2 regions of the Endozoicomonas sp. SESOKO3 genome follow, and region 1 is predicted to be linked to the other one. Evidence: riboswitches for the same ligand, from Rfam matches in the RefSeq annotation. Region 1 holds a riboswitch; the other holds the start of a gene.

Region 1 (4,215 bases):
CGGGAATGTTGAATTATGACATTGACCCACAGGCAAGGTTGAAGCACTGCGTCGACACACTTTTGCAGCAAGTGCCGGAATCCAGCGCTTGCATCATCACAGGTGACCTGACTCACTGGGGCGAAAAAGAGGCCTATAAAGCCTTGAAAGAAGAACTCGACAGGTTGTCTTTCCCGGTTTACTGCCTGATGGGCAATCATGATCACAGACAAAATTTTCTGGATGTTTTCCCAAACCATCCAAGGCAGCAGGAGGGCTTTATCCAATTTACGGTTGAGACAGAACTGGTCAACCTGATCTGTCTGGATACGCTGGATGACAGAAAACGCAGTGGGGTTCTCTGCGAGCAAAGACTGGCATGGCTGAAGCATGAACTGGAAGCTGCAAACAAACCGGTTTGTCTGTTTATGCACCATCCTCCATTTGAAACGGGATTGGCAAGCATGGACAGGGACAATCTGGTCAATTCAGAAGCACTCAGGTCAATGATTCAGCCCCACAAAGAATGGATCAGGCATTTGTTTTTCGGTCATTTGCACCGCTCTGTTTCGGGTCATTGGCAGGGAATCAGCTTTTCATGCCCACCTTCTCTGGTTCATCAGACACCTTTTAATTTTGATAACCCCAAGCCTGACTCTGTTTCGCCAGAGCCTCCAGTTTATAACCTGGTAGATATTCATCCCGACAGACTGGTTGTCCACACTCACAATTTTTTGCATGATTCTCCCACTATTAACAGCAGAGCCTGTCAGCGCTATCAAAAGCCTCTGGACCCTGAATTATGAAATTTAATGAACCTGCACTTCTGAAAAACTGGGAAAAACGTTTTGTAGAATTTCTGCAAGACCGGGATTGCGAGGATGCCTCTCACGACATTTCCCACTTTCAGCGGGTCTGGAAAACGGCACAACAGCTGATGGATGAAGGCCATTTTGACATTAACCGGCTGGTGGTTCTTGCTGCCTGTTATTTTCACGATATTGTTGTGTTGCCAAAAAACCATCCGGAGCGCTCGAAAGCTTCCACCCTTTCGGCTGAAGAGACTGAAGTTTGCCTGAAATCTCTGGCGTTTCCTGAAGACCTGATCGCTGCCGTGTGTCATGCAGTAAAAACTCACAGTTATTCCGCTAACATCCCCCCTGAAACTTTGGAAGCTGAAGTGGTTCAGGATGCGGACAGGATGGAAGCCCTTGGGGCGATTGGCATTGCCCGTTGTTTTTATACGGGTGGCAAGCTGGGCCAGAAACTGTTTGATCCCGAAGACCCTATGGGGAAAAACAGGACACTGAACGATCGTCAGTACTCACTGGATCATTTTGAAATCAAGCTCTTGCAGATTCAGAAGACCATGAAAACAGAGCCCGGGCGCAACATGGCAGTTCGTCACAGCGACTTTTTGCAGTCCTTCCGAACTCAGCTGTGTAAGGAGCTTTCAGGCGACTACAGCTAAATAAAGTCTTGGTTTTTTTTGTATCTTTGTACTATTAACCTCTTAGCAATCTGCTTATACTTTCCGGCAATCTTGTCGGAGCGCCACGGGCTGAGACCGAAAGTTTTTTTTTCGGAATCCGTAGAACCTGCTCAGGTTAATACCTGCGAAGGGAACAAGATGGCCTATCCGGCAAGCTATTTCGAAACAGTCGTGAACTGGAAAACAGTCTTGAACTGGAAAACAGTCATGAACTCAACGTGAAGGATACTGAAACGATGGCTTGCGAGAAAAATGCGTCCGGTTTTGACCGGCAGTTACTGATGGACGCCTGTCGCCCCTTTCCCAACTCCCAAAAAACCTATGTAACAGGCAGTCGCGAAGACATTCGTGTCGGTATGAGAGAAGTTCATCTGCACGATACCCCTGAGCGTTTTGGTGGCGGCAAGAATGAACCGGTTCGGATTTATGATACGTCGGGCAGCTACACGGAGAGTGGTGTTCCTCATGATTTGAATGAGGGCTTGCCGGGTTTGCGCTCAAAGTGGATTGAAGAAAGAGCTGATACTGAGCTGCTCAACGATCGGTCCTCAGAATTTGCCCGCTCCCGTCAGTTTGATCTGCGTCTGCAGGAGATTCGCTTCAAAGCACTGAGAACGCCCCGCAGAGCCAGGGCGGGCCAAAATGTCTCACAGCTGTATTACGCCAGACAGGGGATAATCACTCCTGAAATGGAGTTTATTGCGATTCGTGAGAATATGGGGCGTACCGAAGGCTCTCACATCACTCCAGAGTTTGTCAGAAAGGAAGTCGCTGAAGGGCGGGCCATTATCCCGGCCAACATTAATCACCCTGAGTCCGAGCCCATGATTATCGGGCGTAACTTTTTGGTGAAGATCAATGCCAATATTGGTAATTCTGCGGTGACCTCTTCCATTGAAGAAGAAGTTGAAAAGATGCTCTGGTCTGTTCGCTGGGGTGGCGATACGGTGATGGACTTATCCACAGGCAAGAACATCCATGAAACCCGTGAGTGGATTATCAGGAACTCGCCAGTGCCTATCGGTACGGTGCCTATCTATCAGGCTCTGGAAAAGGTCAAAGGCAAGGTGAAAGACCTGAACTGGGAAGTCATGAAGGACACCATCATCGAGCAGGCAGAACAGGGCGTGGATTACATGACGATCCATGCCGGTGTCCTCAGGGAACATGTTGCTAAAACCAGAAACCGGGTGACAGGTATTGTTTCCCGGGGGGGAGGTATTCTGGGGCAGTGGGCAGAGATGCATGATGCCGAGAATTTCCTTTACGACAATTTCCGTGAGCTGTGTCAGATCTGTCAGGCGTACGATATCAGCCTGTCTCTGGGTGATGGTTTGCGACCTGGTTGTATCGCCGATGCCAACGATGAAGCGCAATTTGGCGAACTGAAAACCCTTGGGGAACTGACAAAAATTGCCTGGGAATACGATGTTCAGGTCATGATTGAGGGACCGGGCCATGTGCCCATGCACCTCATTAAGGAAAACATGGAGATGCAACTGGAGCACTGTCATGAAGCGCCTTTCTATACCCTTGGGCCTCTGACGACTGATGTGGCACCGGGCTATGACCACATTACTTCAGGTATCGGAGCTGCCATGATCGGCTGGTATGGCTGTGCGATGCTTTGTTATGTCACACCCAAAGAGCATCTCGGTCTGCCTGATAGAGATGATGTAAAAGCAGGTCTGATTGCCTATAAAATTGCCGCTCATGCTGCTGATTTGGCCAAAGGTCATCCCGGTGCCCAGATTCGTGATAATGCTTTGTCCAAGGCGCGCTTTGAATTCCGCTGGCTGGATCAGTTTAACCTGGCTCTGGACCCCGATACGGCAAAAGCCTATCACGATGAGACATTACCTCAGGAAGGTGCGAAGGAGTCAGAGTTCTGCTCCATGTGCGGACCTGATTTCTGTCCCATGCGGATGACTCAGGATGTTCGCGAACTGGAAGAAACTGCCTGAAAATAAACGCTGGGAGTCAGTCGTCTGGCTGACTCCTTCTGACCTGTCGAATATATGACGTCACCACTGCTTGCTAATCTTTTGGGAGTGCTTTGCTCAATCCAGGAGGTCATAGTGGTTCCGTTTTCTCCTCAATCATTTCTGAGTTTCTTTCAATCCCGTAAAGACGCTGCAGGCCAGTACCCCATCCTTGATAGGGGGCAATTGTCATCGGAAAAAGTCGGTTGGGTTCGGGGGCCGTCTGATAAGTACACTGCTTTTTGTCGCTCCGTAAAAATTTATTACGAGCGAGAGAACGAACTCATGGATAAGCCGGAGTTGCAGGGTGTTAGTCGTATAGTACAAACGGCCACCGGGTCTGCAACCCCGCTGTTCAAAAGAGATGTGTCAATCACAAATCCGGCCACGCCAAGAAAAGCCAGTGAGTGGAATGATGAGTTTATAGCGGTAAATCAGGCGAGTCTGACGGTGTTGCATGAGGCTGAGGTTGAGTTGGTTCAGTTGCTCCTGAACAAAGCGCCAGAGGATGAAATACAGGCAGCAGTTGAAAACCTGATAACAATGTTCTGTTTGACCACTAAAAGCAGAGACGGGGGTGACTGGGAAGCCCATTTAAGGGACTTTATGGAATCCGAGAAAGTGGATATCCGGATTCAATGTGCAAGACACCGGGCTCCTGATGAAGAGAAGCCTTATGACCTGGCCTTGCCCCACGCAAGAGCGAATGCATCAGGGAAAAGAGTCTTCACCTCACCGCATACGGGTGATCTGGACCTGCAT
Region 2 (4,215 bases), on a different contig from region 1:
CAGACCGATGGGGACACCCAGTTTCAGGTGAATAACAATACGGCTCATTGCAGGCCATTCAAAGCGATCAAACAGATTCACTTCTGTATGCTTTTGATTGAACCGGGTATAGCAGAACATCAACAGGCACATGATCCAAAAGCAAATGGCTGTTGCATAACCACAGCCTACGCTACCCATTTCAGGAAAGCCGAATTTGCCATAGATCAATACATAATTAACCGGAATGTTGATCAACAAACCGACAAAGCTGATGAGCATGGCCGGTTTGGTAATAGCGCGCCCTTCGCAATAGCTGACCATGGTTTGATATAAACAGATGCCGGGTACCCCCCAGGCCAATGCTTCCAGGTAGGCTTCCGTCTTAGCAGCCATTTCGGCATTGATTTCCAGAACATTGAGCAGTGGCATAGGGTTCATCATCAAGACCATGCCGACCACACTTAACGCCAGAGAAAGCCACATGGCCTGTCGAACCGGTGAAGCAATCAGGTCAACTTTTTGGGCGCCAAACAGATGGGCGACTGTCGGTGTCGTCGCCATTAGGATACCCCTGATTAACAGATAAATCGGGACCCAGATACTGGAGCCAATGGCTACTGCCGCCAGATCTTGTGCAGAATATTGACCCGCCATACTGGTATCCACAAAGCCCATGCCAGTGGTCGCCAGTTGCGCACCCAGAATCGGGGCTGATAAATAAATAAGTTCTCTAAGTTCCCTGGAATATCGTTGGTATAAAGTTGGGTTGGCTGTCATTTTCTCTCACTGCTATGGTGTGCTTTTACCAAAACTGAACCGGGATAAAAGTGGAACCATCTTATCAGTCACATGACAGCATTTGATATGGCTAATTTGCCGTTACTTTCTGGGGTCCGGCGCGGGATTTCTACTTATTTCCTTTGCCATCAGAGGCCGATCACATCGCCTTTTGACGACATATTTGCTACTGTCGGTGGATGCCTGAATTACCTGAAGTTGAAACGACCCGCAGGGGCATTGCACCTCATATTGTAGGTCAGACCGTGTCGGATGTTATCGTCCGCAATCCGCAACTGCGCTGGCCGGTTTCGGAACATTTAAAGCAGCATTTATCTGGCCGGGTTATCCGTTCTGTCGCAAGACGAGCGAAGTATCTTCTGATCAGAACCGACGCTGGAACCCTGCTGGTTCACCTGGGGATGTCCGGAAGCCTGCGCATATTGAAAGAACCACAGGAAGCCCGGAAACATGACCATATCGACCTGGTTTTCAGTCATGGGATAACGCTGAGATACACCGACCCGAGGAGGTTCGGGGCGGTTCTGTGGGTCGACGACGATATCATGAAACATGACTTGTTAAGCAAACTCGGTCCGGAACCTCTCGGTGATGAATTCACAGCCCGTAGGCTTCATCTCAAATCCCGGGGAAAAAAACAGCCGGTAAAAACGTTCATCATGGACAACCATGTGGTCGTCGGGGTCGGGAACATCTACGCCAACGAAGCCCTGTTCAAAGCAGGTATCCGGCCTGACAGGCCCTGCGGAAAAATTTCCAGAGCCCGCTACGAGCGACTGACCGAAAGCATCAAAGAGACTCTGGCAAAAGCCATTGAGCAGGGTGGAACCACCCTGAGGGATTTTGTCGGGGGTGACGGCAAGCCAGGCTATTTCAAACAAGAACTGGCTGTTTATGGACGCAAGGGGGAACCCTGCGTTCATTGCTCAACACCGATAGTTGAGATCCGGCTGGGTAATCGCTGTACCTGCTACTGTAAAAGATGCCAGCGGTAATCCAAAGAAAGAACATGATGATGACTGGCGATCAGGAGCATGACTTTCGGGAAATACACCGCTTCTTCCTTCACTATCAGCCAAAATTTCCTGAGCGGGGATGTAACGGGCCTTTTGAGCAATAGACATCACTATAGAAACAAAATAGACTCGCACCGCTGGTTGGGGTGTCCGGGATGAATGTTTCCCGGACTGAGAGAGACCCATTGAACCTGAACCGGATGATGCCGGCGTAGGAAACCGAACAATGACGATGACTAATGAGACGCCTGTCGCCCTTACCATTGCCGGATCAGACAGTGGTGGTGGTGCCGGTATACAGGCAGACCTGAAAGCCTTTTCAGCACTGGGCGCTTATGGCTGCAGTGTCATTACCGCTCTGACTGCCCAGAATACTCAGGGCGTTCAGGGTATCCTTGACGTTGAACCCGCCTTTGTCCGTCAACAGCTGGATTCAGTATTCTCGGACCTCGCTATCAGGGCCGTAAAAGTGGGCATGTTGAGCCAGCCAGATGTTATCACGACGGTAGCGGATACTCTGACTCACTTCGGTCCGGCTTATCTTGTGGTTGACCCTGTAATGGTGGCTACCAGCGGTGATGTTCTGCTACAACAGGCCGCTATTGAGACCCTCAGGCAATCACTGATTCCCAAAGCCAGCCTGATCACACCCAACCTGCATGAAGCTGCGGTGCTGCTTGATCGTCCATTGCCCAAAAATCCCGACCAGATGATCGATATGATTGAGCCTCTTCTGGCGCTGGGCTCTGAAGCGGTCCTTCTGAAAGGTGGTCACCTGAGTGGCGACAATAGTGATAATAAGGCCGTCGATTTTTATCACGACGGTACGTCTCTGCACCGACTGGAATCCAACTGGATAAACACCAGTAACACTCACGGTACAGGCTGTACATTGTCCTCAGCCATTACCGCATTACTGGCTCGTGGTTACACCATGAGAGAAGCCATCCCAGAGGCTAAAAAATACATTGCGCAAGCCATTGCCCACGCCGATCAGCTGAACATAGGCCAAGGCAACGGACCTGTACACCACTTCTACAAAATCTGGTGATCTGGTCTGAATGTTTGATGTCGCAGTAAGAGATGCTGCTTTGCCTGTCTGGCATCAAAAAAGTAAATCAGATTTCATCGTGATACGGTAGTTGCTTTATCTGTTCCAGTGACTGCACTGGAACTCTTACAGCGTTGTTTCTGTCAAATACCTTACTTTCTGGATTGTATTCTTCGTAGATAAATTCCTTATCATCAGCTTTTAGAATTCTGGTAGTAGCTAAAAAACCATCAGGCGGGCAAATACATTCGTTTGGGCGTGGTTTAATATTATCTGGATCAGCGTCTTTGCAGCCATAGTCTAAGATCAACTTTTCCTCTGAGTCTCTCGGGAAAAACCATACACCAGAAATACCTATTACTTTATGACTAAGTCCCGGAATGTCCATAACTACATCATATCTGCCGTATAATACGTCCCGACTACAGTATTCTCTGAAACCTCTAATTCGAAACTTTGTCGGGTTTGTAGTGCGACGAGGTGGGTGGTAAGTTATATATTTCTTAACAGGTGAATTATCTCTGACAAGCCAAGTGCCTATTATCTGTTTTTCTACTTCATCAGCGTGCAAACAAGTAAAAGACAGAAGTATTACTATACAAGCTGCATATTTAAGTTTCATTGTCAGTTCCCCGGTATCGAAAAACATATAGATCAATGAAATATATATTAAGTCCCAGAGATGCCTGACAAAAAATACCAGAGGACAGCACTGTCTCACTGCCTCTGATCCTGGCAATAGACGGAATTAAACACCTGCCCCGTCAGGCAAAACTAACTGGTCAGGTATTTAATATTCTGGCTGAAGATCCTTGTCCAAAACTCTGAGCAGACCGGTTAGTGATCGAATTTCATAATCAGGTCTGCGATCGCCACTGAATGCCTTATCAGCAGGATTAAACCAGACGGTACCAATTCCCAATGCTCCGGCACCTGCCACATCGGCTTTCAGGCAGTCTCCTACATGAAGGGTCTCGTCCGGAGTAACTCCGGCACGTTCCATGGCTTTCAAAAATAGAGTCGGTTCCGGTTTCAGACTGTTGTAATCTTCTGCCTTGAGAGCAAAATCAAAAAACTCACTGACCGATAATTTCTCTACATCGACATTACCATTAGTGACCGCAGCCAGAGTGTAGTCTGCTGACAGGTGAGAGAGAACCGGCTGAACTTCCGGAAAACATTTCACATCATGACGCCACTCCATAAACTCCCGCATCAGGTCACCGGCAATTTCTTCAGCTCTTGATTCAGGACAATCACAGTTTTGCAGAACCTTCTGCAGAGAAAACCGGCGCAGTTCCGTAATCTGATATCTGAGCTCCGGACGATCTTCCAACAGTTTGACCCGATACTCGAACACTTCTTTGG

Evidence for each region. Region 1 has a riboswitch for thiamine pyrophosphate ahead of thiC (phosphomethylpyrimidine synthase ThiC). Riboswitches for the same ligand answer to the same signal wherever they lie in the genome.
Region 2: linked by a shared signal. The riboswitch ahead of thiD (bifunctional hydroxymethylpyrimidine kinase/phosphomethylpyrimidine kinase) and the one ahead of thiC (phosphomethylpyrimidine synthase ThiC) in region 1 are both predicted to bind thiamine pyrophosphate.

The regions. Positions count from the first base shown of each region.
Region 1 is NZ_JAHHPR010000792.1:3,990-8,204, reverse strand. It holds gene KDK18_RS14040 (phosphodiesterase) at 1-785, shown strand, start outside; gene KDK18_RS14035 (phosphohydrolase) at 782-1,450, shown strand; TPP riboswitch at 1,517-1,621, shown strand; gene thiC (phosphomethylpyrimidine synthase ThiC) at 1,708-3,435, shown strand; gene KDK18_RS14025 (DUF2608 domain-containing protein) at 3,550-4,215, shown strand, end outside.
Region 2 is NZ_JAHHPR010000736.1:3,178-7,392, forward strand. It holds gene KDK18_RS12960 (MATE family efflux transporter) at 1-759, opposite strand, end outside; gene mutM (bifunctional DNA-formamidopyrimidine glycosylase/DNA-(apurinic or apyrimidinic site) lyase) at 960-1,775, shown strand; TPP riboswitch at 1,929-2,031, shown strand; gene thiD (bifunctional hydroxymethylpyrimidine kinase/phosphomethylpyrimidine kinase) at 2,029-2,847, shown strand; gene KDK18_RS12975 (hypothetical protein) at 2,915-3,469, opposite strand; gene KDK18_RS12980 (HAD family hydrolase) at 3,638-4,215, opposite strand, start outside.